2 regions of the Ligilactobacillus sp. LYQ135 genome follow, and region 1 is predicted to be linked to the other one. Evidence: predicted binding sites of a transcription regulator. Region 1 holds the regulator's gene; the other holds the start of a gene.
The links. Region 1 encodes NrdR, which represses ribonucleotide reductase genes. Its sites were predicted from a motif close to ACACNATATATNGTGT; they were not measured.
Positions count from the first base shown of each region.

Region 2: nrdH (glutaredoxin-like protein NrdH) is a predicted target of NrdR. The motif match lies at 2,562-2,577, and genes of this name have one in related genera.

Region 1 covers NZ_JBSJYT010000003.1:41,695-45,565, forward strand. The annotation lists gene polA (DNA polymerase I) at 1-76, shown strand, start outside; gene mutM (DNA-formamidopyrimidine glycosylase) at 88-915, shown strand; gene coaE (dephospho-CoA kinase) at 915-1,514, shown strand; gene nrdR (transcriptional regulator NrdR) at 1,528-1,992, shown strand; gene ACWCL1_RS03790 (DnaD domain protein) at 2,012-3,349, shown strand; gene dnaI (primosomal protein DnaI) at 3,349-3,871, shown strand, end outside.
Region 2 covers NZ_JBSJYT010000008.1:34,792-38,662, forward strand. The annotation lists gene nrdI (class Ib ribonucleoside-diphosphate reductase assembly flavoprotein NrdI) at 1-45, opposite strand, end outside; gene nrdE (class 1b ribonucleoside-diphosphate reductase subunit alpha) at 64-2,238, opposite strand; gene nrdH (glutaredoxin-like protein NrdH) at 2,262-2,495, opposite strand; gene ACWCL1_RS07050 (class I SAM-dependent methyltransferase) at 2,692-3,309, shown strand; gene tadA (tRNA adenosine(34) deaminase TadA) at 3,309-3,779, shown strand; RNA gene ffs (signal recognition particle sRNA small type) at 3,831-3,871, shown strand, end outside.

The DNA of each region.
Region 1 (3,871 bases):
TTCAGCAGTTAAATTAGCAGTTCCGCTAAAAGTTGAAAGTGCAGCTGGGAATACTTGGTTTGATGCGAAAGATTAAGGGGTGATTGGATGCCAGAGTTGCCAGAAGTGGAAACTGTTAAAAGAGGTGTATCTTCACAAGTATTAAACGTTCCAATTAAAAAAATTGTAGTTCGTTATGCTAAAACAATTGTTGGCAGTGAAGATGAGTTTATTAAACAACTAACCGGTAAAAAAATTATTGGAATTGATCGGAGAGGAAAGTATTTACTTTTTCGTTTTTCGGGAAACTTAACAATGGTTTCCCACTTACGTATGGAAGGTAAATACATGATTGAACCTCATGATACGCCAATGGAAAAACATAGTCATGTAATCTTTGAATTAGCAGATGGACGAGACTTACGCTATAATGACACCCGTAAATTTGGACGCATGCAACTTGTTAGGACGGGAGAAGAAAATCAATTATTTGGAATTAAAAAACTTGGAGTAGAACCTTTAAGTAAAGATTTTACAGTTGATTATTTTTATCATAAGTTACAAAAGAAAAAGAAAATGATTAAACCGGCTTTGCTTGATCAAACAGTAGTTACCGGTTTAGGTAATATTTATGTTGATGAAGTTTTATGGATGAGTAAAATTCATCCGCAAACTTTAGCAAGTCATCTAACTAAAAAAGATGTTAAAACTTTACATGATAATATCATTAAAGAATTAAATTTAGCAATTAAGGCTCAAGGAACAACCGTATTTTCATTTAAAAATGCTTATAGTCATGCTGGTCAATTTCAAGATCAATTACATGTTTATCGAAAAACAGGACAACCTTGTGAACGGTGCCAAACTCCAATTGAACGAATTGTAGTTGGCCAAAGAGGTACGCATATTTGTCCAAAGGAGCAAAAAATAAAATAATGACATATGTATTAGGTTTAACCGGAGGAATTGCGTCAGGTAAATCAACAGTAAGTAAAATTTTAAAAGAATTTGGAGCTGTAATTATTGATGGGGATCAAGTTGCGCGGGATCTACAGCAAAAGGACAGTCAAGGATTAAAGGCGATTATAAAAAAATTTGGACAAACATATTTATTGGCAGATGGGCAATTAAATCGGCAGAAGTTAGGAAACTTAGTTTTTAATGATCCGAAAGAATTAAAAAGGCTAAACCAAATTATGTCTCCTTTAATTCATCAAGAAATTTTAAGGCGCTTAAAAGCTGCTAAAAAACAACATGAGAAACTTGTAGTCATTGATATTGCATTATTATTTGAAGGAAAATATGCTCAATACTGTACCAGTACTTTAACAATTGCAACGAGTTTTCAAAATCAATTGAAAAATTTAATGACACGTGATCACTTGACCAAGCAACAAGCGCTTGCAAGAATTGATTCACAAATGAGTACGAATCAAAGAATTAAGCTTTCTGATGAAGTTATTTATAATGATGGTACGGTTGAAGAGCTAAAGCAAAAAATGATAAAATGGTTGTCATCGAAGAATTTGTTGTAAAGAGGTGAGTAGTATGTTATGTCCACAATGTCATAATAATAGTTCACGGGTTGTCGATAGTCGACCTGCTGATAATGGGAATGCAATTCGACGGAGACGTGAATGTGAAAAATGCGGTTATCGCTTTACAACATTTGAACGCATCGAAGTTACACCATTATTAGTAATTAAGAAAAATGGTGCTCGTGAAGAATTTAATCGCGATAAAATTTTACATGGAATTATGCGAGCAGCAGAAAAACGACCAGTGGGAATGGATAAAATTACCAGTATTGTTGATGAAGTTGAACATAAGGTTCGTGCGGTTGGCGGAACTGAAGTATCTAGTCAACTCATTGGAGAATATGTAATGGGCATTCTTGCTGATGTTGATGATGTAGCATATATTCGATTTGCAAGTGTTTATCGTGAATTTAAGGATATGAAGTCATTTGCACAAGAACTAGAAGAACTCATGAAACGCAATGATGAAAGATAATTAAGGAGGAATAGCTTTGATGGGAGTTAAATTATTACCTACTGATTCATTTAAAGTTGTATCCAAAGCAACTCCTGAAGCTTTTCATTTTCAAGCCTTAACACAGTTGTACCAGCCATTTATTGGGTCAACGGGAGTTTCATTATATATGACACTGGCTGCTAAAATTCAGTTAAATGATTTTGATAATTTACCAACATTTACAATTAAACAGTTGCTAATTACATTATCAATTAATTTAAGTCAATTTGAAGAAGCCAAAAAGAAATTAGAAGCAGTTGGATTGATCAAAACATATTGTAAAAATGATCCTGCTAATAAGTTATATTTATATGAACTGATTCCTTGTCTTGATGGAAGAAACTTTTTTGATGATCCCCTTTTAAGTTCAATGTTAATGGAGTATGTAGGGGAGTATGAGTTTACATCATTATTAAGTCAATATGAAGGCAATCGTTGGAATGAAGTTCAGTTTAAGGAAACCACGCATCGATTTAATGAAGTTTTCCAAAATAAAAATACCAATGTAACTAGTGTAAATTTTCAAGTTAAGAAAAGGATTTCCAATGTGTTGAATGCTAATTTGGATTATAAACTCCTTAAGCAATTACTTGAGAAAACGTTTGTTAATGTAAAAGAAGTTTCCTCCAATTTGGCAACTGTAAATACAATTGCAGTAATGTATGGGTTAGATGAATTTCAAATTTTAAGATTACTCGAAGATTCAGTTGATGTAGTTCAAAATACAGTTAACTGGAGAACTTTTAAAAGTCTTGCTGCTAAGCGTTTCGAATTTGAGTTAGTTAATTCTAAATCGACTGGTAAAGAAACTAAGGCAGTTGCTAATCCAAAATTATCTGCAAGTGATCAAGCTTTAGTTGCATCTTGTGAACAATATAGTCCAATGGAATTTTTAAATGCACTTAAAGAAGAACAAGGAAGTTCTATTACTCATGAAGAACGGATTACAATTTCAAGTGCAGTTCAAAATAACCGATTAAATTCAGCGGTAATCAATGTTTTAACGCATTACATGTTAGTAGATCAAGGAATGTCTTCGTTAAATCAAAAATATTTTGAACGAACTGCAAATGATTGGTTAAAAAATCAAATTAAAACGCCTCAACAAGCGATTGAATATGTGCGTCAATGGAAAGAAAAGAAGAAGAAACAATCATTTTCACGAAGTAATAATCGCTATGGTAAACAGACACAGTTTAATGAAAAAATGCCATCGTGGGCAGCTAAATCATCTTCAACTGCAAGTGAAAATACAAGTACACCAAATAAAATCCAAGATATTCAACAATTAATGCAAAAAATTAATGATAAAACTAAGAAAAGAGGTGATCGTTGATGGAAAGCATTAAAGACAGTTTAGGATGTCGCTTTAAAGATCCTAAATTAAGAGCACAATATGATAAGTTATTTGCAGAAGTAATTAAAGATCCAGATGTTGCAAAATTTTTAAAAGAAAATCAAAATAAATTGCCGAGACGCAATATTGAAACTGGATTTAGCAAATTATATGAGTATGTTACTGTTCGCGATAAAATTAAAAACGGACAAAAAACATTTTTACCAGGTTATGCTCCCAAATTAATTGTCAGCGATCATCATATTGAAGTTACGTATGAAGCAACTCAAAAATTAATTAATCAGCAAAAACGCCAAAAGCGATTATCATTGGTCAAAATGATTAATTTGCCTAAAAGTTTGCATAATGCTCAAATTGAAGATTACGATATTCAAGGAAGAGAAATTTCCTTGCAAGCGGCACTGACATTTATTGATGAATGTATTGATTATAAGACGACTAATCAATTCCCTAAGGGGTTGTATTTATCTGGTAGTTTGGGAGTAGGCAAAACATATTTGC
Region 2 (3,871 bases), on a different contig from region 1:
GGAACGAGTATTTCCTTCAATTGAAATGTATAAAATATTAATCATTATATCTTCTCCCACTAGTTAAATTGAACAGCTTTCGCATTCATTAACACTGAAAGCTTCTGAACCGTCATCAGTATATGTACGAACATAGTACAAACTTTTAATTCCTTTATGCCAAGCATAGTTACGGATAATTGATAAATCGCGCGTAGTCATTTTGTTTGTGCGCCCATTTTTCCATGGATACAATCCATCATCAATTGTTGATTTAAAATAAAGTGTAATTGAAATCGCTTGGTCAACATGCTTTTGTGCAGCAGCATAAACATCGATCATTTTACGCATATCTAAATCATAGGCAGATTTATAATATGGCATTGTATCAGTTGAAAGGTAAGCGGCAGGATAATAAACTTTACCAATTTTACCTTCTTGGCGTTCCTCTACTTTTTGAATAATTGGTTGAAGAGAAGCAGTAGTATTTCCAACGTATGAGATTGAACCAGTTGGAGCTACTGCCATGCGATAAGCATTGTATAAGCCATCTTTCATAACAGCTTGTTTGAGTTTTTCCCAATCTTCCTTAGTAGGGATCAGAATATTGGCAAAAAGTTCCTTAACCCGCTTAGATTTTGGTGCAAAATCTTCATTAAGATATTGATCAAAATAGCTTCCATTAGCATAATCACTTTTTTCAAATTCATAGAAAGTTTCTTGGCGTTCTTTGGCAATTTTATTTGAAGCAACCAATGTCCAATAGTTAAGTAACATGAAGTAAACGCTAGTAAATTCAATTGATTCTGGTGAGCCATATTCGATATGATTTTTAGCAAGATAAGCATGTAATCCCATGGCTCCTAATCCAACTGAATGAGATAAATTGTTACCTTCATAAATAGAAGGCACTACCTTTGCATTCCCTTGATCTGATACAAAAGTTAAGGCACGCATCATAGTTTCAATTGATTTTCCAAAATCAGGTGAAGCCATTAAATTAACAATATTAGTCGAGCCTAAATTACAACTAATGTCACTTCCAAGTTCTTCATATTCTTGTAAGTCATTAATTTTAGATGGACGTTGAATTTGAGCAATTTCAGAACAAAGATTACTCATAATAATTTTGCCGTGAACAGGATTAGTCTGATTCATCGTATCAATGTTAACAATATAAGGATAGCCTGATTCTTGTTGTAATTTACTAATTTCTTCTTCAAGATCACGTGCTTTTAATTTAGTTTTATGAATGTGTTCATTATTAACTAAATTGTCATATTCTTTTGTAATATCAACATATGAAAAGGGAATGCCATATTCTTTTTCAACATCATATGGTTCAAAAAGATACATGTCAGCATTATTTTGAACTAACTCATAAAATTTATCAGGAACAATTACACCAAGTGAAAGAGTCTTCATACGAACCTTTTCATCAGCATTTTCACGTTTAGTTGCTAAAAATTCAATAATGTCAGGATGAAAGACACTTAAATAAACTACTCCAGCTCCTTGACGTTGCCCCAATTGATTAGAATATGAAAAACTGTCTTCTAGAAGTTTCATTACTGGAACAACTCCAGAAGCAGCATTTTCAATTCCTTTAATTGGAGCACCAGCACTGCGTAAATTGTTTAAAGTAATTCCAACTCCCCCACCAATTTTTGAAAGTTGAAGTGCAGAATTAATGCATCGTCCAATTGAATTCATATCGTCAGTAGGTTGAAGCAAGAAGCAAGAAACAAATTCTCCGCGGCGTTTACGACCAACATTTAAAAAAGTTGGGGTAGCTGGTTGATAACGTTGATGAATTAATTCATCAGCTAAATTTAAGGCTAATTGTTCATCCCCATTTGCCATATATAAGGCATTCATTGCGATTTTATCTTCATAACTTTCAAGGTAATATTCACCATCATTGGTTTTTAAAGCATATTGATTAAAGAATTTATATGCAGCCATGAAAGATTGAAATTCAAAGTGTTGCTCATTAAGATAGGCATATAATTTTTTAATGAAGGCGAAATTATATTTTTTAACAAATTCTTCTTCGATATAATTATGCTCAATAAGATAAGTAAAGCGCTCTTCTAAAGAAGAAAAGTGTTTCATATTAGGTGCTACATTTTCGGTTAAAAAAGCTTGCAATGCCTCTTTATCTTTATGTAACGGGATTTTATTATTAACTGGAATGTTAATTTGATTATTTAAATCATAATAAGTAACGTTACTGATATCGATACTTTTAAGCCCCAAGACAATTCCCCACTTTCTTAAAATTAATTTGTGACGATTAATTGTTTTAATTTATCTGGACGAAATCCATTAATAATTGGTTTTGAATTATTTTCTAAAACTGGTACGCTTTGAAAACCTTGTGATTTTAAGTAATCAATATATTCAGGTTGATTTGAAATGTTGCGTTCTTCGAAATCAATATGATTTTGTTCTAAAAAACGTTTAGTCATTTTGCATTGAATACAGTTATCTTTAGTATATAAAACTAATTCCATGATACTTACTTCTTTCTCGAATAAAATTTCTGTACGTGATGAAAGTATACACACTTTTGAAAAGAAATACAATATATAGTTACTCAATAAATCGTCAAGTGTATATATTGTATTTAAGCTCAATAGGCATAATTAAAGGGTTTGCTTTTAGTTTAAAAAATTCGTATCATAAACAAGTAGAAAGTAGGAGAGCATTTTGACAAATTATTATTATTCAGAAAATCCAGAAATTAATCATCAACAACGCCGATGGGATTTTGAATTAATGGGAAATCAGTTGCATTTTACAACTGATAATGGTGTTTTTTCAAAAAGAACCATAGACTTTGGTTCACGCTCTTTGTTAGAGGCATTAATGAGAACCAATCAACTTGCTAATTTAAAAGGAGCAATTTTAGATGTCGGATGTGGCTATGGTCCAATTGGATTAGCCATTGCTAAGGCTAATCCTAAATTATATATTGACATGATTGATGTCAATGAGTTGGCCCTTGATTTAGCCCGCCAAAATGCATATCAAAATCACATTGATAATGTTAGTATCTTTACGTCAAATGTATATGACCAAGTGAAGAAAACAGATTATGAAATGATTATTTCTAATCCTCCAATTCGAGCAGGCAAAGAAGTCGTGCATTCAATTCTAAGTGGGGCATATGACCATTTAAAAACTGGCGGTTTCTTAACGATTGTCATTCAAAAGAAACAAGGTGCTCCTTCAGCTGAAAAGAAAATGCAGGCCGTTTTTGGTAATTGTCAGTTGATTTTAAGAAAAAAGGGATATCAAATTTTACAAAGTCAAAAGGTTGAATAATGCAATATAATGAACAAGAAGCGCGAAAATATATGCAAGCAGCTTTAAACGAAGCGCAAAAAGCAGCTGCTTTAGGTGAAGTTCCCATTGGTTGTGTAATCGTTAAAGATCACCAAATCATTGGACGGGGATATAATTTTAGAGAAAAATCTAATTTGGCAATTGACCATGCTGAAATACGTGCAATTAAAATGGCCAATCAACAAGTCAATAGTTGGCGATTAGAGCAATGTGCTTTATTTGTTACTCTTGAGCCTTGTCCAATGTGTGCAGGTGCGATTTTAAACTCACGAATTAGTGAAGTTTATTATGGAGCAGCTGACAGTAAGGCTGGAATGGCAGGAACTTTAGCAGATTTACTCAATGATCCGCGATTAAATCATCAAGTTGATGTCCAAAAGAATATTTTAAAAAATGAGTGTTTAACGCTTTTACAAGACTTTTTCAGTGATATTCGAAAAAATAATTGAAAAAGACTGGATTTTTTATTTGTTTTGCGGTATCATAAATATTGCCGCAAGGCCTTAAGACAATATCAACTTAACGAAGCGTGTCAGGTCCG